One region of the Hahella aquimaris genome, then DNA from elsewhere that is predicted to be linked to it. Evidence: riboswitches for the same ligand, from Rfam matches in the RefSeq annotation. Region 1 holds a riboswitch; the other holds the start of a gene.
What was found. Region 1 has a riboswitch for thiamine pyrophosphate ahead of thiC (phosphomethylpyrimidine synthase ThiC). Riboswitches for the same ligand answer to the same signal wherever they lie in the genome.

Region 1 (11,106 bases):
TGAACGGCTACGCCATGAATCTGAGTTTCGATAACGGCGAAAAACAACGCATGCTATTTGGATTTTGCCACGGCGACCGTACCGATCCATTCCTGGGGGGGACGATGTATTGGATGAAAGAGTCCGAGGCCGAGCGTGATTTGCCAGTCGACTGGAAAATGGTGATCACTGAAAATGAGGACCAATTTTATGTCCCCGGCGATCTCAAGGAAGGAGAAGTTTTCCGTCTGGTGATTTCTCCGAAAGTGGAATTAAACGGGCGCTCGATGGAGGACTGGTTCAAGGAGACCGTGACGGAAAACCTGTCGTATCTCGGTGATCCGCTGCTCGCATCTAATTGGAAAAGCCAACAGGGGCTGTATCAGTACTACAACGCGTTTAGGGAAAATGGCCGAGATCTTTATGTGTTGTATTACGGCATGAAGACTCGCGGTCGATTCGGGCGTTTCGTCCGCCTCGTAGTCTCTGACGCCGCCATGGCGGACCGTTATACCAAGGAACTGCAGCCAGCTTTCAAAGAAGCTTTCCGCCAATAGTCGCCAGAGGTTAGAAAATTGCAATTGTCATGCTTGGTCAAAACTGTGCGCAGACAACTGGTATTTATCGCCTCATTACCTTTTGTGCTTTATACATCAGTGGTCCTTGCCGCTCCAGATGGCTGGTCTGTTCTGGTCGAAAATGGGGAAGAGATATTTATCCCCGGTGATTTGGCCAGCGAGGAAGAATACCGGCTGTTTGTCGCCCTGGCGGAAACGCTCCCACAAAGCGAATATCCGCAGTGGTTCAAAAAGCGCATTGATCTGGACGCCGGCAAGTGGGGCGAAGTATTGGCGGCGCCGGAGCCCAGGCAGAATAATGGCGGCGTGATGACGGCGACTTACGCGTTGCAAAGGCAGGACGGCGTCCCCCGTTACGCGCATTACATGGGGTTCTATGGACAAGGCAAAGCGGTGTACCTGCGCATTCTTTCTTCAGATGTGACGACGCTGGTGTCCCGCTACGCCAGTGGTATGCAGAGAGTTATTAAAGAGACGATGCCGGAACGCCTGAAGGGCGTTGCGATCTCCCAGGCTGTGTCTAACACGCCGGTTGAAACAACAACGTCTGAAGCAACACCTGTCGCCCCTCCCGCCAAAATCACTACCAAAGCCGCCCCGCCAGAATTGAAACGCATCGATAACGCCGCCGCGCCAGAGTATTCGCTACCTGACAAATATGAGGCGCTGGTATGCGACTTTACTGAAAACAGAATTGATGACACCTACGACGACTACGTGATTCTGTTGTTCAAAGATGGCGCGGCCTATAAAGGGTTGACCGTACCACCGGAAGATCTGGATGTCGCCAAGTCTCGCGAGGAATACCCCAATCGCTGGGGGGTTTGGGAGGAGGAGGACGAAGAGAGCTATAAAGTGAAAATCCCCGCCAGCGAGAAGGAGTGGAGTTCGCTGTATAAAGGTCGACATTTGGCGCCGGCGCGAATGGGCGAACGTCTGAATCGCTATATTTCGAAAACCACGATGGTGAATATGGGCATGATTGGGGGAGGTAGCTCCTACACCAACAGTTGGACTTTTCTCGGCGCCGGCCGCTTCTCGAAAGGTTACTCCAGTCTGTTCTCAAGCGGGATGATGTCTTCCATGACGGCAGGAACCAGTGTTTACGCCGCATCATATAGTGACGACACCGGGGATAGTTCTATTGTCAGCGGTAACTCTCCTGGCGTTGGCGTCACTTCTCAGAAAAAACGCAATGATGGTTCCAATAACCGTGGTCGATACCGTTTGAACGGGTACGCCATGGAGCTGACCTACGATAATGGCGAAACGGATAGAAAACTTTTCGGCTTCTGTTATGACGACCGCACGCAGCCCTTCTTGGGGGGAACGCTGTTTCCGATGCGTAAATCAGGCCCGGCGGAGAAGTTACCCTATGAATGGGGTACGAGAATCAGCCTCAACGAAGAGCGTTACTACGTTCCGAAGGAGCTAAAAGAGGGTGAAATCTTCAGAGTGGTCTTCTCGCCCATGGTGGAGCTAGAAGGCGCTGTGATAGAAGATTGGTTCAAAGAGGCGGTCAGTCAGAATTTTGCTTATTTGGGTAAGCCTATTATGGAAGGAGAATGGGGTAACGATAGAGACACGATCTATTCCTACTATAATGCATACAATGATGCGGATGGCGCGCCCTTGGTCGTGTTTTATTACGGTGCGAAAGTGGAAGACAAATATGGACGTTTCATGCGGATTATCACATCGGATTTGAAGCTTAATAAGCGCTTTAAGGAAGAAATGAAGCCCGCTATGCTGCGCGCCTTTATGCCTTAAACTTTAACATGGCGTTGTATTCAGATTCGTCTCTCTGAGGATGAAGTTGCGGCGCCATAATTCGCCATAATCCCACCTCTCGAAAGTCAGTATTGCTGTGTATGCTGGCGTTTTATCCTGATTCTGATTTTATTTAGCAGTGGACACTATGACCCCTCAAGAAACCCGTTTTCCCTTTTTCTCCACGTTGCTGGCAGGCATAGCGACGGGAACCGCCGCATGGCTGGGTATGGAGCACTGGCCGGAAGGTCTCATGGCTCAGAAGGCCGCGGCTGTCGCGATAACCTTGGTTTTTGTCTTCGCCGGCGCGTTTCTATTTACCGCCAGAACGCGCAGGAGCGCTGCGAACTGGGTGCTGGCGGCGGGCATCGCCGTCGTAATTGGCTTGTCTGCGGTCTGGCTAATCGCCAACACCTTCAAACCTGAGGGCGGCAGCTACGAGGGCTCTTCAGGTCTGGTTACCTCATGGTGGGTGACAATCGTGCCGCTGTTATTTGCGCTGCTGCCTTTTGTTCAGTGCGACTTCCAAAAAAATCAGAGTTTTATGAGCGATATTCCCAATGTGGAGTTGTATCGCAAGTATTGGGAAAACCTGTTTATTCTGGCTTTTGCGGGGCTACTGGTGGGCATCTACTGGTTGGTCGCGATGCTGGGCGTTTCTTTGTTCGATATTCTGGGGATCAGAGGACCGGGTCGGTTCGTAGAATCCCCGCCAGTAGGATGGACCGCCTCGGCGGTCATTTTCGCCTTGGGCATCAGTCTGGGCTGCCGTTATCCCAATTTATTGAATATGCTGAGCGGCCTGATCGCCACAGTGTGTCGCGCGATTCTGCCGCCGGTGGCGGCGTTCATGATCGCCTTCGCCGTCACTCTGCCCATTGTGGGCCTGGAAATGATCTGGAGCACCGGCCGCTCCACCCCCATGCTGCTGGCGATGATCCTGGTGGCTGTGGTGTCATTGAATGGGGCGGCGCTCTGTGATGGCGACCGTAATCCGTACCCGCAATGGTTACGGGCGGGGATATATGTATTGGTGGGCTTGTTGCCGATATTCGCGCTGTTGGCCGGGTACTCGCTCTACCAGCGTATCGAACAATATGGTTTGACTCCGGATCGTTACTATTCCGCTCTGTTCGTGGTATTTGCTTTGGCCCTGACGCTAAGCTATAGCGTTATCTTTTTAGCGAAACGCACCTCCTGGCGGGCGATGTTGAACTCGGTCAATACCCCGATCATTCTCTCCGCTGCGGGAGTGGCGTTGCTCACGCTGACGCCCTGGCTGAATCCTCAGGAAGTGAGCGCCAGCAATCAGTTCGCCAGACTGAAAGCCGGTGAAATCTCGGCGGAAGATATTGATCTTGGGTTGTTTCGCTATCAGCTAGGCCGATCAGGCGAAGAGAAGCTGACGCTAATTAAAGCGTTGACGGAAGAGGAGGGCGCGTTGTCTAAAGCTGAAGCGACAGTCTTGGCGCAACGGTTAGACGTGCTTGAGAGCGCCAAGTATTACTATGACTGGGAGCAAAAACAGCGCCTGGCGGAACTTTACTCGAAGCCGGCTGGTGTGGAATGGCTTAATGAAGGCGTAGCCGATAAGGCGGCGTTTGAAAGTAGCATCGAACCGGAATTGTGCCGGGAACAATTGTGCTTCGCCTTATCTGTGGACCTGGACGACGATGGTGAGAAAGAGGTTTTGATCGCCGATAGCCCTGAGTACGTTTACGACCTCAAAGTTTATGCTACGGACGAAGCAGGCGCATGGAATCAAGTGGGTCGGTTGATCATGCCCAGCTCCTCCTATTATTACGATGAAGATTTACTTGGCGTACTCAAAAGAGGCGAGTACCGTCTGGAGCTGCCGCGTTATAAATCAATTCATATTGGCGGTACGGTGATGTCTTTTTCGCCAATGCGCTCTGAATAGAACACGGAACTTGGACTGGCCTCTCCGTCCTAAAAACAGGGAAGGCCCGCATCCAGTGATAGTAACCAAGCTAGCTATTCGCATTAACTCGCGTTTCCTCCGGGCATTTAGCGGCGGCGCTGAATGCCTGATCCGGCTCCAGAAACACCACATTCACATCATCAATCAGCCATTCGGCGCCTTCCTGTACGTAAGCCAGATAAAACGTTAGCGGCTCACCGCCGATGCCGTAGCCATTGACCGTCAGACAGCCATTATCTTCTCCAACTGCGGCGGAATGGGAGTGCTCCCGCAGCATGTAGGCTTTGAACCCTAACTGTGCGAGCGCCGCCTGATCATCCGCGACCTGGTCCACGACCCGCCGGGAAAAGTACAGCGGATAGTCTGCGCTCAGTGCGTTGGCGTCAACGGCTTCCGCGTACAGACGGTAATTTGGATACAAGGGATCGAGCGCGCCAACGGATGCGCATCCTGTTGCAAGCAGACATAGAATCAGTCCCCAGATTTTCATGCTTAGTTCCCCATGATGTTCCGTAGTTGTTCGTCGTAGGCGTGATTGCGTTGCTGCATGGCTTTGGCGGCGCGGCACAACAGGCCGGAGCAGGAAGTAATTAACTCCTCAATATCAAAACTGCCGCCCACACTAAGACTGATAAGCCCGATGGAGAACGTGGCGCTGTATTTGATTAGATTGCCTTCGCCGTTAGCGAACGTAATACTCACCCACTTCACCCGTGCCCCAATCGCCTTCAACGCCGGATCGCCGCTGAAGGTCAACACCCCCGCTGAACCTGACAGCGTCGCTTTACCGTCCTGATCCACCGCCAGCTTGAACGGTCCCTTACTACGCACAATCTTCGCCGTCAGTCCCTTGTCCGTCGAATAAGCCGTTTCAATCAACTTGGCGACAGTAATCTTCAACTCAGCCCGCGTCGGATTCATCTCATGTTTCCTCAAAAGCGCGTTAAATTCAATTTTTATTGGCAATAAACATTGCTTTTAAGAAAATAGAGCAGGCTGAAGCACAAGAGAATCGGTGTTTTGGTTTAAGAAAAAGCGACTAACCGGAAATGCCGAAAAGCTGGCTTGGTAATTTAGAAGGAGAGGTCAAGAGTTGGATTAGTAATTAAAAATAGAATAACTGTAGGGAAAAGCTTTTATATTCGAGAAAATATCGACTTTTCGTTGGCTATATTCTTCATCTGATGGGGGATCGTAATGAATGAGAAAGTTAAAAGGTGTATTAATCAATTTGCAGTGAAATACATTAAATATTGCTTTTTTCATGCACTTGCCATCCACCCGCCACCAAGCCTAAACTAATCGGCACATCTTGTCGGGGTGCCTGGAGTAACAGGCTGAGACCACAACAGTGGGGCCCGTAGAACCTGATCTGGTTAGTACCAGCGTAGGAAACAAGTAGTTCATCAAACAGTTCTTAGCGGCGCTCCATCCTTGTGATGCGGGTCCGATTGCAGACCAAGACGTTGATGCCCTCTCTCCTCCCTGGTGCTACCCCATACAACCAACTAGGAGAGTACTGTGGGCGGCACAATCGATATCAATAAAATCAGCAAACTCAGTGAGTCGGCGCAGGTGGATGCGCTGTCCACGCAACCGTTTCCCGCTTCCAAGAAAATTTATGCCGAAGGCAGTCGTCCCGACATCCGGGTGGCGATGCGCGAGATCACGCTGACGCCGACGCCTTTGCAGGATGGCGCTACGGAACAGAACCCACCGCTGCGGGTATATGATACGTCTGGTCCCTACACGGACCCCGCTGTCGCGATCGACGTGCGACGCGGTTTACCGCGTATGCGCGAAGCTTGGATCAACGAGCGTGGCGACACCGAACATCTTCACGGTTCGTCTTCGTTTTACGCGCAAAGTCGCGAGCAGAATCTGTCCCTGGATAACCTGCGCTTTGAGCATCGTCACGCTCCGCGTAAGGCGCGCGCCGGCGGCAATGTCAGCCAGCTGCATTACGCCCGTAAAGGCATTATTACGCCGGAGATGGAATACATCGCCATCCGTGAAAATCTGGCTCTGGAGCAGGCGGAAATCGAGAACGCCATGCGCAGCCAGCATCCCGGCATGAACTTCGGCGCCAACACGCCCCGTTACATCACCCCGGAGTTCGTGCGTCAGGAAGTGGCGGCGGGACGGGCAGTGATACCCTGTAACATCAATCACCCGGAAGCGGAGCCGATGATCATCGGCCGCAATTTCCATGTGAAAGTGAACGCCAATATCGGTAATTCCGCTGTGACCTCGTCCATCGAAGAGGAGGTGGAAAAGCTGGTGTGGGCGACCCGTTGGGGCGCGGATACGGTGATGGATTTATCCACGGGTAAAAATATTCATGAAACCCGCGAATGGATCATCCGCAACAGCCCGGTTCCTATCGGTACGGTGCCGATATACCAGGCCTTGGAGAAAGTCGATGGCGTCGCGGAAGACCTCAATTGGGAAGTGTTCCGCGATACTCTGATTGAGCAGGCGGAGCAGGGCGTGGATTATTTCACCATTCACGCTGGCGTGCTGCTGCGCTATGTGCCCATGACCGCCAAACGCCTTACCGGCATCGTCTCGCGCGGCGGCTCCATTATGGCGAAATGGTGTCTGGCCCATCACAAAGAAAACTTCCTCTACACCCACTTTGAGGAAATCTGCGAGATCATGAAAGCCTATGACGTCAGCTTTTCGCTGGGAGACGGACTGCGTCCCGGCTGCATCGCCGACGCCAATGACGAGGCGCAATTCAGTGAGCTGCGCACTCTGGGCGAACTCACCGAGATCGCCTGGAAACACGACGTGCAGACTATTATCGAAGGCCCTGGCCATGTGCCCATGCACATGATCAAGGAAAACATGGAAGAGCAGCTCAAGCACTGCAAAGAAGCGCCGTTTTACACTTTGGGGCCGCTGATCACGGATATTTCCCCAGGCTACGATCATTTCAGCTCCGGCATCGGCGCCGCCATGATCGGCTGGTACGGTTGCGCCATGCTGTGTTACGTCACCCCCAAAGAGCACTTGGGCTTACCCAACAAGGATGACGTCAAACAAGGTCTGATTGCATATAAGATCGCCGCCCATGCGGCGGACCTGGCGAAAGGCCATCCCGCCGCCCAAATGCGGGATAACGCCATGTCCAAGGCGCGTTTCGAGTTCCGTTGGGAAGACCAGTTCAATATCGCCCTGGACCCGGACACCGCCCGTGCGTATCACGACGAAACCCTGCCCAAAGAAGGGCACAAGCTGGCGCATTTCTGCTCCATGTGCGGACCCAAGTTCTGCTCGATGAAAATCACCCAGGACGTGCGCGACTATTCCGCCAGGCTGGAGGCGGAGAAGGCGCAGGCAGAGGGCGCGTCGCAGCAGGAAGCGGAGCAGGGTATGCAGGAAATGTCGCAGAAATACAAAGACGCGGGGCGGCGTCTGTATCATGAAGTCTAAGCTGCGTATCGGCATCGCCGGCGGCGGTTTGCTTGGGCGCCTGTGCGCTTGGCGGTTGGCGCTGCGCAAGCATGAGGTCACTCTGTTTGACGCTGGAGACTTCGAGCGGCCCGGCGGCGCCTGCTGGACCGCGGCGGGCATGATTTCTCCATTGAGCGAGCTGGTGTCCGCAGAGCCTGAGGTTTACCGCATGGGCATGCGCAGCCTGGATATCTGGCCCCGATGGATCGCCGAACTGGAGCGTCAAACCGACATGTCGGCCAGCTATCGCCAGGCAGGTTCCGTTGTGGTGGCGCACTCGCTGGATAAGGCGGAGCTGGCGCAGTTTCAGCGTGATCTCAACGCCAAACTTCCCGCCGACGAAGCCTTGCAATGGCTGGATCGAGAGGGCGTCGCCAGGTTGGAGCCGGGGCTGGCGGATCATTTTGAGCAGGGTCTGTATCTGCCCTCGGAAGCGGACGTCAACAGTCGCCTCTTGCTCAACGCACTGCTCGCCGCGCTGCGACAAGGCGGCGTTCGCCTGGTTTCCGACACGCAGGTGGAGTGCTCCGCCCACCGTATGCATTGGAGCAGCGGCAGCGAGCGTTTTGACTGGGTCATCGACGTGCGCGGCCTGGGCGCCAGTCGCAATATGACGGGACTGCGCGGCGTGCGCGGAGAGGTCATGATTATTGAAACCTCCGAAGTCAGTTTGAATCGCCCCGTCCGTCTGATGCATCCCCGCTACAAGTTATATGCGGTCCCGCGCTTGAACGGTCAGATCATTATCGGCGCCACGGAAATTGAGAGCGCGGATATGTCGCCTATCAGTTTGCAATCCACACTGGAGCTGAGCAGCGCCCTGTACGCGTTGAATCCGGCGTTCGCGGAGGCGAGGGTGGTGGAAACCAGCGTCAACTGTCGTCCGGCGCTGCCGGATAACCTGCCCAGGGTGACGCGGGAGCCGGGGCTGATCTGCGCCAATGGACTGTACCGCCATGGCTATCTGCTGGGGCCTGTGGTGGTCGGGCAGGTGCTGGATCAATTGCACAGCGAGAAACAATATGCCGCCTGAAATCGAAATTACGTTGAATGGCGAACCCACCCAGGTTCGCGATGACGCGCTATCCGAGGTGTTGCAGGCCAGTGGTTACACCGGCGTCGGTTTCGCCGTCGCCATCAATGGCGAGTTCGTGCCGCGCTCCGCCTATGCGCAAACCAAAGTGAGCCCAGGCGATCTGGTGGATGTGGTGGCCCCGGTGGCGGGTGGCTGACGCGCCTTGAAACAAGTACAGGTGGCTATCGCCACCGGAGGTAAATCGTGGATAAGCTGTCTCTGTATGGAGAAACTTTTGCGAGTCGTCTGCTGATCGGTTCGGCGCTGTATCCGTCGCCGGCCATTATGCTGGAAGCGGTGCGAGCCAGCGGCGCAGAGATCATTACGTTGTCCCTGCGGCGGCAGAATCCGGCGCACCAGGACGGCAAAGTCATTTGGGATTACATCCGCTCCAGCGGCTGCAAGCTGCTGCCTAATACCGCAGGTTGTAAGTCGGCGAAAGAGGCAGTGACATTAGCGGAAATGTCCCGGGAAATTTTCCAGACGGACTGGCTGAAACTGGAGGTCATTGGCGACGATTACAGCCTGCAGCCAGACCCCTACGGACTGGTGGACGCCGCGAAGGAATTGAACAAACGGGGCTTCAAAGTGTTGCCCTACTGCACGGAAGATCTGGTGTTGTGTCGCCGGTTGCTGGATGCAGGCTGTGAGGCGTTGATGCCCTGGGGGGCGCCGATCGGTACGGGCCAGGGATTGCTGAACAAATACAATCTGCGCATGCTGCGGGAGCGTTTGCCGGACACGCCGATGATCATCGACGCCGGTCTGGGCGCGCCCTCCCACGCGGCGGAAGCGATGGAGATGGGCTTTGACGCCGTGCTGTTGAACACGGCGGTCGCCAAGGCCCATGATCCAGTTGGCATGGGCGGCGCGTTCAAACTGGCGGTGGAAGCCGGTCGCGCCGGATATAACGCAGGCCTGATGCTGACACGGCAAACCGCCAGCCCCAGCACGCCCACCATCGGTATGCCGTTCTGGCGGCGGCAGTCGCAATGAGCTTCAACTTACGCTTATTTTTTGCGGACGTTTTGAGAGATACCCCGCGCTATGACTGACCTGAAACCAAAAGTATGGATCATCGCCGCCTCAGACAGCGCCGGCGCTTCTGGAGTACAAGCGGATCTCGCCACCCTGCATGGGTTGGATGTCCATGGCGGTACTGCGATTACCGCCGTTACTGCACAAAATTCGCAGGAGGTCGTCAGCATCAACCCCGTTTCCGCGTCAGCGTTACAGGACCAGTTGCGGGCCCTGCGTGCGGACGGCGATGCGGCGGCGATTAAGATGGGTCTGCTGGCCGATGCCGAGCAGGTCGAGGTTCTCCGGGAATTTCTGTGCGGCTTCTCTGGGGTGGTGGTGCTTGACCCGGTGTTGGGCAGCACGACTGGCGCCGATTTCGGCCTTGCGGTGGCGGCCTTGAAAACACTGCTTCCTTATGTGGATGTGGTGACGCCGAACATTCCAGAGGCCGAGCAGCTGGTGGACATGCGCATTAGCGGACCGCCGGATATGCTGTCCGCCGCCAGTCGATTGCGTGAGCTTGGCGCCAAAGCCGTCTGGCTCAAAGGCGGTCATTCGGCGCAAGACGGTCCTTGTCTGGACTTAGTGTGGCTGTCGGAGCAGCCCTGCTGGTTTGCGCAACCGCGATTATCCGTGCGTCATAGCCGCGGCACGGGCTGCACGCTCGCCAGCGCATTGGCGGCTTTTGTCGCTCGGAGAGAAGCCCTGGCGGATGCGGCGGCGTTGGCCAGCGCCTATGTGAGACAGGGATTGCGTCAGGGATACGCGATTGGCCCCGGACCCGGCCCCATTGCGCGCCAGGGCTGGCCTGTGCAGATGACGGATTTTCCCAGAATTGTCGATCGCCTGGATTGGCTGGATTATTCTGCTTTTCCCGATTGCGGCGAATCGCCGTTGGGATTGTATCCGGTGGTGGACTCGGTGGCGTGGCTGCGTAAGTTATTACCGCTAGGGATTGACACCTGTCAGTTGCGCATCAAAAGTGATGACCTGACCTTGTTGGAGGCGGCCATTAAAGAAGCGGCGGAATTAGGCCGGCAATACGGCTGCCGCCTGTTTATCAACGACCACTGGCGACTCGCGATCAAGCATGGCGCTTATGGCGTACACCTGGGCCAGGAGGATATTGCCGACGCAGACCTGGACGCCATCCGTGACGCCGGTTTGCGCCTGGGCGTAAGTACTCATGGCGACTACGAATGGGCCCGTGCGGCGGCGGTAAAGCCCAGCTATATCGCCATTGGCGCGATCTTTCCGACACAGACCAAGGAAGTGCGCATAGT
Region 2 (11,106 bases), 1.5 Mb from region 1:
GGTCGCCCTGGGCAAAGCTGGACCCCAACGCCCAATACCAGTTTTCAGGGCCGCAGTCCGGCGTAGGCGCCAGGATGAGCTGGCGCAGCGACGACCCGAAAGTGGGTCAGGGTTATCAGGAAATTGTCGCCGTCAAAGAGATGGAGGAAATTCAAGTGGCGCTGGATTTTGGCGATAACGGTCAGGCATCTGCGTTTTACCGCCTGCAACCCGCCGACACGGGAGTGAGAGTCACCTGGGGCTTCGGCGCCAAACACGGCTTCAACCTGTTCAACCGTTATATCGGCCTGCTACTGGAAAGGTTGTTGGGGCCCATGTACGAAGAGGGACTGCAAAGCCTGAAGCAGCGCCTTGAAAGCTCTGGAGCCGCCAGTTGATGGATCAACGATAACGGGCGTAGATCCGCCGCGCCCATTGTAGCTGCGGCTCCAGCACTTTGACGGTTTGCGCCAGCGCCGGCGGCGGGTCCTGCGGCCACGGGATATCGAAGGATTCCGGCTGCAGAAACGGCGTCAACAATGCCGCGGCGGTCAGATCCGCCCGAGTAAAATAGTCTCCCACCAGATAACCGTCGTTCCCCACTCGTTCATTGATACGGGCCAGCGCCGCCTGAATGCGACGCAATGAGTCCGCCGCCGTTTCATCATTAATACGCATGTGCTTGCGCATGATCTTGCTTAACTTGCCGAAGCCGAGACGCAACACCCACTTGCCATACCAGGGTCCGCGATGCGCCAGCATGGGAATCACCTGATCCGGACGCGTCAATAAATAGTGGTAACAATAACAGCGGATAGAGACGCCAATTTCCCTGTCCAGATATTTTTCCCACTCCAGGGCGGCGGATCTTGCTCCCGGCTCCACCGGCGTCAAAGGTCTCTCCGACGATAGGCCATCAAGATAATTAATGATTTCCGCCGAGCCCTGCACAATTTTTCCGTCATGCTCAATGACCGGAACCGTGGACTTCCCCGCCATTTTTTTAATGGCTTTAATATGCGCCCCGGGCATCAGGTTTTTCACCTCATATTCCTGCCCTTTATAGTCGAGCGCCCAGCGCGCTTTTTCACAGAAATGAGAAATAGGGAACTGATAGAGAGTAATCATGCGTCCATCCATTGAGATAGAAAAAACCTTAGCCAGAATACGCTGCAAACGATTTGAATATAAGACGGATTGATTAAATTATAAGGCACTGTCACATCCTGTGTTGACAGTGGGACTCCGCGCTTCTATCTTCAAAATATCCGCTTTTTTCAAGGCTGTTCCTCGCGCGCATCCCTTGAATGACGCGCCTTCCAGCCAAACGTTGACAAGGTCGGGACCAAGTTGACAGGGGTATATAGAACGGAAGGACATTATGGAAACCATGCCGATGGACGACGATGTCATCAGCTTCGCGCAAGATGAGCCGGACTTACCGGAGCAAACTACGCGGGAAGCCTGGAAGGTGCTCACCGTCGATGACGACTTCAACTATCAACGCTCTACAGAGTTCGCACTCGCCGGCCTGAATATTTTAGATCGCCGCATCCAGCTACTACGCGCTTACAGTTACGCGGAAGCCTCCAAGCTGCTGTCGGAACACGCCGATATCGCTATCGCCTTGATAGACGTGGTGATGGAGACTGACGACGCGGGCCTCCGTCTCGTACGCGCCATCCGCGAAGTGCTCGGCAACGCGGAGATCCGTTTGGTGCTGCTGACAGGACAGCCCGGTATGGCGCCCATGCTGGACGTGATGAAAGAGTACGATATCAATGATTACTGGACCAAATCCGAGCTGACCGACACGCGGCTGCAAACCGTGTTGACCGGTTGCGCCCGCTCTTATATCCAGATTCGGGAAATTGCGCGGGCGAAACGGGGTCTGCAGTTGATCGCCGAGTCCAGTGATTCCGTTTATTCCGCCAAAAACCTGCAGGAATTTTCTGCGCGCATGCTGGCGGAACTGGCCAAACTCTTGGGGCTGCCCCCTGACGGGCTGGTGTGCGCCAAAGCGTATACGACCTCCAAGCCTGAAAGTCGGGAAAGCTACATCATCGGCGCGGCGGGGATTTACTCCAACTGCATCGGCAAAACCCTGATGGAGTTTGAAGAGCCCAACGTGCGAGAGCACCTGAACCGGTGTCTGCAGACACGCAAGTCCATTCACGAGGCAGACTACACCTGCCTGTTTTTCCTTGATCCTATCGGCGCCGCCGATTACGCGGCCTACATTGAAACGGGCCACTCCCTCGACTCTACCGAGCAGGAGCTGATTCGTGTATTCAGCCTGAATATCGCCAATGGCTTGCAAAACGTCTCCTTGTTCAACCGACTGGAGCGCCTGGCCTATGAAGACGACACTCTGCGTATCCCCAATCGCAATGCGCTGCTGCGCAGACTGAGCCAAATTCTCTCCCGCACGGACAGAAACCAATATCAGCTGATGCTGGTGGATATAGACGGTTTCGCCAGCATCAACACTGTACTGGGCGCGCGCTACGGCGACTCGGTTTTGAAATTGGTGGCGAGCCGGCTCAAGGACGCCTTCAAGGGAACCGTTCAGGTTTCCCGGGTCAAAGACGATTTGTTCGCGGTGCTGGGAAGCGTCGAAGAAGTCTCCGTCGACAAGTTGGACGGCTTGTTCAATGGTCTCTCCGTCAGCGAAAAAAGTTTAAAGCTGCTTAACATCAGCACCGTGATCTATCCGCTCAATCATCCTGACAGCTCGCCGCCGGAGGTTATCACTCGCGCCGGCATCGCCTTGAAGCAGGCGAAAAAACGCGGCATTCGCCAGCATTCCACTTATGATCCGGAAGCCGAAGCCGCCGCTGCCAGCCGCTTTCACCTGCTACAGGCGCTGCAGGACGCGTTGACCAAACAGAGTATCTTCGCCGTGCTGCAACCGCAGGTGGACATAGAAACCAATCAAGTCACCGGGGTCGAAGTGCTGGCGCGTTGGCGCATGGAGGACGGCGCCCATATCCGGCCGGATCAGTTTATTTCTCTGGCGGAAACCACCGGCCTGATCCTGCCTCTGGGGCAACAGATTCTCACGCAGGGCTGCGCCGCCTGCCATCGCTTGCAGGACGCCGGTTACCGCGATATTCGCATTGGCGTGAACTACTCCGTCATTCAGTTCGAACAGGACGATATGGTGGACACTCTCATCCGCAGCGCAGAGGCTGTTGGCGTCAGCCCCCAGCAAATCGAAGTCGAGATCACCGAGTCCACGGTCATGCATAACTTCTCACTGGTGCGGGATAAATTGGAGCGTCTGCGGGAAATTGGCGTCGCCGTCGCCATAGACGACTTCGGCACCGGCTTTTCTTCCTTGGCTTATCTGAGCCGCCTTGCGGTGGACAGATTGAAGATCGATAAATCATTCATTGATAAAGTCACTACTGACAAAGGCGCCGCCGCGATCGCCAAAACGGTTATCCAGCTTGGGGAAAGCTTCAATCTCGACATTATCGCTGAAGGGGTAGAAACCAAGGAACAGGCGCAATGGTTGCTCGACAACGGTTGCAGGAACGTGCAGGGTTATCTGTACGCCCGTCCGATGGTGGTGGACGACCTGCTGCAATGGCTGGCTCAACGACGCTGACGCAAACCTTATGACTATCCAGGAGCCCTCCCTCTACCGCATTCGCAAACGCCTGCTGAATTTCATCGCGCCCTGGAGCATTCTGCTGCTGGCCCTCTCCTTCTTTCTGTACGACTACCTGCTGGATAATAAGCTGTCTCCCTTGCAGGAGACCGCTTCCGGATCGCTCAGCTCAGCCTACGAGACAATGGCGAGAAACTTCGGCGATCTGGCTACGGACATTCGCTTCCTGGCGCACAATAAAGCGCTTCGCAACGCGACGCCGGAAAATAAACAAAACGCCGCAACCTTGTTGCAGGACTTTTCAGAAGCCTCCGGCATCTACGACCAAGTACGCTGGCTGGGCCCTGACGGCACTGAGTTAGTGCGCATAGAAATGTTCGGCGCTCAGGCGATACGCATTCCCGAAGAACAGTTGCAGGAAAAAAGTAACCGTTACTATTTCATCTCCGGCATGGCGCTGAACCCGGAAGAAATCTACTTCTCTCCATTGGACCTAAATGTCGAGCATGGCGCGATCCAGATTCCGCATAACCCTGTGCTTCGCGCGGTCTCCCCTATTCATAAAGGCCATGGCGAGCACAACGGTCTGGTAGTATTGAACTACAAAGCCAATTTGATGCTGCAAGCCCTGCGCAATTTACATCTGCTTTCCAGCATGCGCCTTCACCTGCTGAATTCCGATGGATATTGGCTGCTAAGCAATAATTCCAAAGACGAGTGGGGCTTCATGTTCAAGCGCAATGAACTGCGCTTTGGCGCCCGGCATCCTGAAGGGTGGAATCGCATCATCAACACCAACTACGGGACCTTTACGGATGATGACGGCCTCTGGTTGTTCACAACGTTCTCGCCCACCTCGAACCGGGGCAAGAGCGACCAATACTGGAAACTGGTAATAAATGTGGACGCCGCCGCTATCTCAGCGCTACAGAGGGAAGCGCTCGCCACCACCCTTGGGTTGATCATCGCGCTCTGGGTGATTTTGTTTTTTGCCTCCATCCGCATCGCCAAAGCCGACGCCGTACGAGACACGCTTAACGCTCAACTGAGAGTGCGGAGCAGCGAGCTGGAGCACGCCAATACCCTGTTGCAAGAATCGCTGGACAACCTGATGCGCACTCAGGACGAACTGGTTCGAGCGGAAAAACTGTCATCCCTGGGGATGATGGTGGCCGGCGTCGCCCATGAACTCAATACGCCTATCGGCGCCTCCCTGGTGACGCTGTCGTCCATGCAGCGGCAAGCGGAAGAGTTAAAAGAAGCCTTCGCACGCGGTCTGCGTCGCTCGGATATGAACGACTACTTTAGCCGCTTCGAACAAGGCTCAGGCATCATCCTCAGCAACCTCAACCGCTCGGCGCAATTGGTGCACAGCTTTAAACAGCTCGCCACTGACCGCGCCGGCGCGGAACGAAGAATATTCTCACTAAAAGGATTGATTGAGGACATGCTGCTGACCACCTGGCTGCGTATTCACAAGAGAGAACACCAACTGGTGACGGATATTGATCCAGGTCTGGAGCTGGACAGCTACCCCGGCGCATTGAGCCAAGTATTGGAAAATCTGGTCAACAACTCCATGAAACACGCGTTTCAGGAGATGCCGCAAGGCAGAGTCTGGCTCTCTGCTCAACGCCGCAACGATCAGGTTGCTGAAATAGAAGTCCGGGACAACGGCGCCGGCATCCCGCCGGAAAACCTGCCCAAAGTCTTCGACCCTTTCTTCACCACCAAACGCAACCAGGGCGGCACCGGCCTGGGATTGCACCTGACGCACCAACTGGTCACCAACGTGCTGGGAGGAACCATCAACATCTCCAGCGCCGTTGGACACGGCTGTGTGGTCAAAATAGAGCTACCGCTGCATGCGCCCGCCACAGCTGAACAGAATGAAGGAAAAGGCCAGGAAGAAGAGAAAGAGTCAGACTTCGGGTCTCAGGATGCGTCTATAACTTATTAGAGTCGACGGAAAATATCTGCGGTAAGGACAACTTTAACCCTCCCCTCGCTCTTTGAAATACTTGTTTTTGCATATGCGTCTGAGTTGGGCATGCGTATGTCTTGGAGTCACTTTAGTGGCCGGGCTGGTCCAGGTTTTATTTGGCGAAGTTCAAAAAGGATAAAATCAATCACCCAGTTTGCTCCTCTCTCACCGCAAACCAAAGTTGCTCAAGGAGTTGATTGATATGCGCGGCAAGTTGCAGTCGCTGTTCGATTTCCGTTGCGCTCAAGTTGGCGCAGGCGGGCAAGGCGTATAGGTCATCCGCTTCCAGGTCGTGGTGTTGCAGGAGCGAGGCCATGTCCAGCCAGGGCCAGCCCAAGCCGGCATATTCCCAGTCCAGTACGATCAGCTGTCCTTGATCCAGACACAGGTTGCCTGAGTGCAGATCATGGTGGGTCAGCGCCATGGTGTCGTTGGGGATAGCGGAAAACGCATCTTCCAGTTGCTGCAGACAGGCCTGATGTGCAGCCGCAGCGGCGCGCTCCTGTAGACGACGTCGATAGAGCGCCATCAAAGCCTGGTAATCAAATGCTGGCCCTTCGGTGATACACTGCAGATCTGCGACGAACGCCAGTAACTGCCTGAGGGTCTGTTGCGAGGCGACGTCCTGATCGCCGGCTTCGGTCAGGCTGGAGCCATGATGCGTCATCAACAGCCAACCTTCCCGCCACGCGTTACAGAGCACTCTCGGCGCCCAGCCAGCGCTCTGGATCAGTTGCAGCACCTCCGCCTCAAGCCGCCGATCAACGCCAAAGGCGCGCAGCGAGCTGGCGTTGATACGCAGCACCAAATCGCCTTGCGGCCCTTGCGCTCGAAACAGCATATTGCTGTGCCCTGACGCCAGCATGAGCCGCCAGTCCATCTCCGCCCCCAGAAAGGCGTCAGCCGCCCGCAGTCGCTCCGTAACAAACGGGCGTTGTGTGGGGTCTTGTGGCTGCAGGATATCGCTCATGCCGTTCTCAATGATTGTGGGTATTACAGGTTAATGGGTAGTCCAGTTTCCTGCCGCAATTCTCGCGTACACGCAGGTGTGACGAAACTGTCCCTGGTTATCCATGCGCTCGTTGCGCAACACGCCCTCAAGCTGAAATCCGGCGCGCTCAGCCAGCTTGCGACTGCTGAGATTGCGTTCGTCCGTAGTCAGATAAACCCGGCTGGCCGCCAGCTCAAGTAGCGCATACTCCGCCAAAGCCTTCACACCCTCAGTCATATAACCAGCGCCTTGCAGGCGCGCCGACCCCCAATACCCCACTTCATGATGTCGCAAAGCGGCGTTGGCTTTACGCAAACCGCACACTCCCGCCAATGCGCCGTCTTCCTTGCGCAGCAGCATCAGATTCACCTCTTCCTCCAGCAGATAGCGTGCGTAAGCCTGCCGGCACCAGCGAACCGTCTCCTCCACGCTCGGCGGCGGCGTCATCCAGTCCAGCCAGGGCTGCAACTGATCCAGAGACTCTATTATCGTCTGGTTCAGCAGCGGCCCGTCTTCCGGACTCACCACCCGCAGCGTCAAACGCTCGGTTTCCATCTTTGTAAACGCCATCCTGTCTTGACTCCTTGTTAAGGTTTACTCGCATCAGGCAACCGCAGACAGAGTTTCCTCACTGCAAAATATCCCGCGTCCGCGTAGATTGTCCCATCGCTTTTGGTTAGAATCCGGGCAGTCTCATCGGGGCGCCTGACTCCACTGCGTTTATTCGATGCGCCATTGCGCTCGAACACACGCCAGTCAGGCTGAGAGTGTACCCGTAGAACCTGATCCAGTTAATGCTGGCGTAGGAAATGAGGCCGGCTGATCGCTTCCTGGATCAAGCCGCCGCTTCCGCGCCTCGCTGTTTAGAGGAGCTTCCATGTACAACCTGTTTCATCATACTGCATCCGTATCCCGCGCCGCCCGCACGCTTATCGCCGTTTCTGTCGCGACTTTCGCCGCCAGCGCGAGCGCTGCGGAAGAGCTGACGGTCTACACCTACGACTCCTTCGTCAGCGAGTGGGGGCCCGGACCTGCGCTGGAAAAAAGCTTCGAAGCCACCTGTCAGTGCGACCTTAAATTCGTCGCCCTGGAAGACGGGGTCAGCATTCTCAACCGGCTGCGCATCGAAGGCAAGAACGCCAAAGCGGATGTGGTGCTGGGCCTGGACACCGGATTGATAGAAGAAACCCGCAAAGAAGGTCTGGTGCAACCGCACTCGGTCGCCTTTGACGCCCTGACGCCAGTGCTGAAATGGAGCGATAAAGACTTCGTACCTTTCGATTACGGTTATTTCTCATTCATCTACGACAGCCAGAAAATCAAACAGCCGGCGCAATCTCTGCAGGAGCTGGTGAACTCCTCCGCCTCCGTGATTTACCAGGACCCGCGCACCAGCACGCCGGGCCAGGGGATGATGATGTGGATGAAAAGCGCGTACGGCGATCAGGCGGAACAGGCCTGGAAGCAATTGGCGCAGCATACGGTCACCGTCACCAAAGGCTGGTGGGAAGCCTACAGCATGTTCCTGGAAGGCGATGCGGATTACGTTCTCAGTTACAGCACATCCCCTGCCTATCACCAAGTGGCGGAAGACAAATCGCAGTACAAGGCGGCGCTATTCAGCGAAGGCCATGTAATGCAAGTGGAAGTCGCCGCCATCGCGGCGAACAGCGAGAAAAAGGAACTGGCCAATCGCTTTCTTGAATTTCTGATTTCTCAAGAAGCCCAGGAAGTTATCCCTGTGACCAACTGGATGCTGCCGGTCCGCAAGGGAGTCAAGCTGCCCGAAGCCTTCGATACGCTGATTCAGCCGAAGCCCATTGAGCTGACGCCAGAGTATATTGCCGCAAACCGTAAAGCATGGATCAAAGAATGGCGCGGCGCCGTCGCTCAATAAGCGCCGCCGCGACTTTAATTTATTGTCTTAACTTGTCAGCTTTTTCCATGCAGGTTGTACTTTGATGAAGCTGGGTGCATTCACCACAGGCAAATGGGCGGGCTGGCCCGCTCTGTGTCTGGTCGCCGCCGCAACGGCCCTGGCCTTCGGCGGTCTGATCGGTTTCAATCGCAGTGAGTTCGATTGGAGCTATTTCAGCGATCCCTACTTTCTCGCCATCCTGCGCTTCACCCTGTTGCAGGCGACGTTGAGCGCAGTGCTCTCTGTAGCGCTGGCCTGGCCGATGGCGTTGGCGCTCAGCTATCTCAAAGACAGCACGCACAAACGCGCGTTTCTGAGTTTGTGCGTACTCTGTTTTGTGATGCCGACGTTGATCGTGATCACCGGCATCATCAGTCTGCTGGGTCGATCCGGCAGTCTCAGCCCTTTGCTGGGAGACGACTGGAACCTGTACGGCCTGAGCGGCATCCTGATCGCGCATATCTACCTTAATCTGCCGTTTGCGGTGCGCACCCTGTATCTGCGCCTGCAATCCATTCCTGACGCCAGTTGGCGTCTGGCGCGCCAGCTCAAATTCACCCGCGCGCAGCGTTTTTGGCGCCTGGAATGGGCGGCGGCGCACAGCGCTACCTGGCTATTGCTGGGCTTTATTTTCGTCATTTGCTTCAATAGCTTCGCCGTGGTGTTGGCGCTGGGCGGCGGTCCCAAAGCCACCACTCTGGAAGTAGCCATTTATCAGGCGCTGAAATACGACTTCAATATCTCCGAAGCCCTGGCGCTGGCCTGGGTGCAGTTGCTGATCGCCGGCTCCGCATTTCTGCTGGTGTCGTTCTGCGGCAAAGTGTCCTGGCTCAGTCCCGCCTCCGCGCCGGCGCAACTGCGCCCCCCGGCGACGGGTCTTGAACAGTTGGCGTACCGCCTGCTCTACCTCTGCGGCTGGCTGTTTTTATTAGCGCCGCTGCTGGCGCTGACGCCGCGCGTGGTTCATGGCGACGTGGGTATCGAATTCTGGCGTTCTCTGAGCCGCCCATTACTGGTCACACTTGGCCTGGGCGTCGTCTCTACGGTGTTGTCGATCAGTCTCGCCTACAGCGCCCTGCGCCCCTATCGTCGCGCTCGCATGCAACAATCCCCCGCCGCGCTGTGGCTGGACTGGCTCACCTCGCATTCGCTGGCGGTGCCCGCCATGGTGCTGTCCGTAGGACTGTTTGTGTTGCTGTTGCCGCACCTGGATCTGGATCATTGGGGTATCTGGCTGGTGGCGGTGATTAATGGGTTGATCACCGTTCCTTTCGCTGCATCGCAGTTGAAGCCTGCGCTATTGAACTTCGACAGCCAGTATCATCGCCTTGCTCTCTCTCTGAAACTGACTTCCTGGGAGCGCCGGCGCATTGAATGGAGCTATATGGCGCCGGCCATTCGCACCGCCGCCGCCTTCGTCGGCATGCTGGCTATGGGAGACGTGGCGATTTACTCTATTTTCGGCAACCAGGACTTCGTCACCCTGCCCTGGCTGATTTACGGTTACGCCAGCACTTATCGCCTGAATGAAGCCTCACTGGCCTCCATGGTATTCCTGGGCGTCTGCGGCCTGCTGATTTTTTATCTGGAGAAGCAATCCCCCCGACATGCTTGAAATTCGCGCACTTCAAATTAAACGGGGCGCCCGCACCCTGCATTACGATCTGCAAGTCGCCCAAGGGGAAATCATCGCCCTGCAAGGTGTCAGCGGCGTGGGGAAATCCACCTTGCTGGAGGCCATCGCTGGCTTTGTCGCGCTGGAGGCAGGTCACCTGTCGTGGGAAGACAAGGACCTCACCCACACGCCGCCAGAACAGCGACCGGTCGCCATGTTGTTTCAGGATTACAACCTGTTCGAACACCTCACTGTCATGGCGAATTTGAAGCTGGGGGTGGACGTTGCAATGCACTCCGAGATCCCTACACAGGCCCAGGCTTTGGGGATCGCCGACCAGTTGGACAAACTTCCCGGCCGCCTTTCAGGAGGGCAGCGTCAGCGGGCCGCTCTGCTGCGCACGATGCTGCGGCCAGAACCGTTAATTCTACTGGACGAGCCCTTTTCGGAGCTGGATGCCGACACCCGTCGCCTCGCCACCGAGTGGACCCGCACGATGGCGGAGCGATTCGGCAAAACCCTGTTGATGGTCACCCATCAAAGCGAGGACGTCAGCCGGCTTGCGCACCGCGCGATTCATCTCGACGACGCAAACGTCGTTTAGACAGTCACTCGTGAGCAATCACGACCGATCCGCCGTTTTACTCAACACATCGGCATAAACGCCGCGCAACGCGCTCCAGGCGTACTCGCGCATATCGCAGGGGCGCACAGAGCGAGCGCCCAGCAATAAATCCACGGCTTCCTCCGCATCCCGATAGCGGCGGTTCAGCGGAAACAGTTCAGGATAGCTCAAACGGTCCGGCGTCACTGGCGCGCACCCAAGCGCCGCCGCCTCCATCATCGCCAAGCCCTGAAACTCATGCTGAGCCGTGGATAGCGCCGCATGCGCACGACTCAGCCAGCGCCAGTAATCTTCGCGGCTTTCTGCGTAATCATCGAACAGCAGATGCGCAGCGAACTCTTCCTGCAGTTGGCTCCAGGCGGGAGGCGCCTGTCGGAA

Region 2: linked by a shared signal. The riboswitch ahead of thiB (thiamine ABC transporter substrate binding subunit) and the one ahead of thiC (phosphomethylpyrimidine synthase ThiC) in region 1 are both predicted to bind thiamine pyrophosphate.

What each region holds. Positions count from the first base shown of each region.
Region 1 is NZ_CP132203.1:5,581,442-5,592,547, reverse strand. Features, by position in the region: gene O5O45_RS24735 (hypothetical protein) at 1-536, shown strand, start outside; gene O5O45_RS24730 (hypothetical protein) at 582-2,327, shown strand; gene O5O45_RS24725 (DUF4153 domain-containing protein) at 2,476-4,248, shown strand; gene O5O45_RS24720 (hypothetical protein) at 4,319-4,759, opposite strand; gene O5O45_RS24715 (hypothetical protein) at 4,762-5,190, opposite strand; TPP riboswitch at 5,576-5,680, shown strand; gene thiC (phosphomethylpyrimidine synthase ThiC) at 5,791-7,707, shown strand; gene thiO (glycine oxidase ThiO) at 7,697-8,761, shown strand; gene thiS (sulfur carrier protein ThiS) at 8,751-8,960, shown strand; gene O5O45_RS24695 (thiazole synthase) at 9,008-9,799, shown strand; gene thiE (thiamine phosphate synthase) at 9,851-11,106, shown strand, end outside.
Region 2 is NZ_CP132203.1:4,124,066-4,135,171, forward strand. Features, by position in the region: gene O5O45_RS18160 (SRPBCC family protein) at 1-377, shown strand, start outside; gene O5O45_RS18165 (glutathione S-transferase family protein) at 382-1,107, opposite strand; gene O5O45_RS18170 (putative bifunctional diguanylate cyclase/phosphodiesterase) at 1,361-3,592, shown strand; gene O5O45_RS18175 (sensor histidine kinase) at 3,603-5,555, shown strand; gene O5O45_RS18180 (phosphotransferase) at 5,725-6,549, opposite strand; gene O5O45_RS18185 (GNAT family N-acetyltransferase) at 6,580-7,140, opposite strand; TPP riboswitch at 7,258-7,396, shown strand; gene thiB (thiamine ABC transporter substrate binding subunit) at 7,448-8,467, shown strand; gene O5O45_RS18195 (thiamine/thiamine pyrophosphate ABC transporter permease ThiP) at 8,532-10,103, shown strand; gene O5O45_RS18200 (ATP-binding cassette domain-containing protein) at 10,096-10,707, shown strand; gene O5O45_RS18205 (tRNA-queuosine alpha-mannosyltransferase domain-containing protein) at 10,726-11,106, opposite strand, start outside.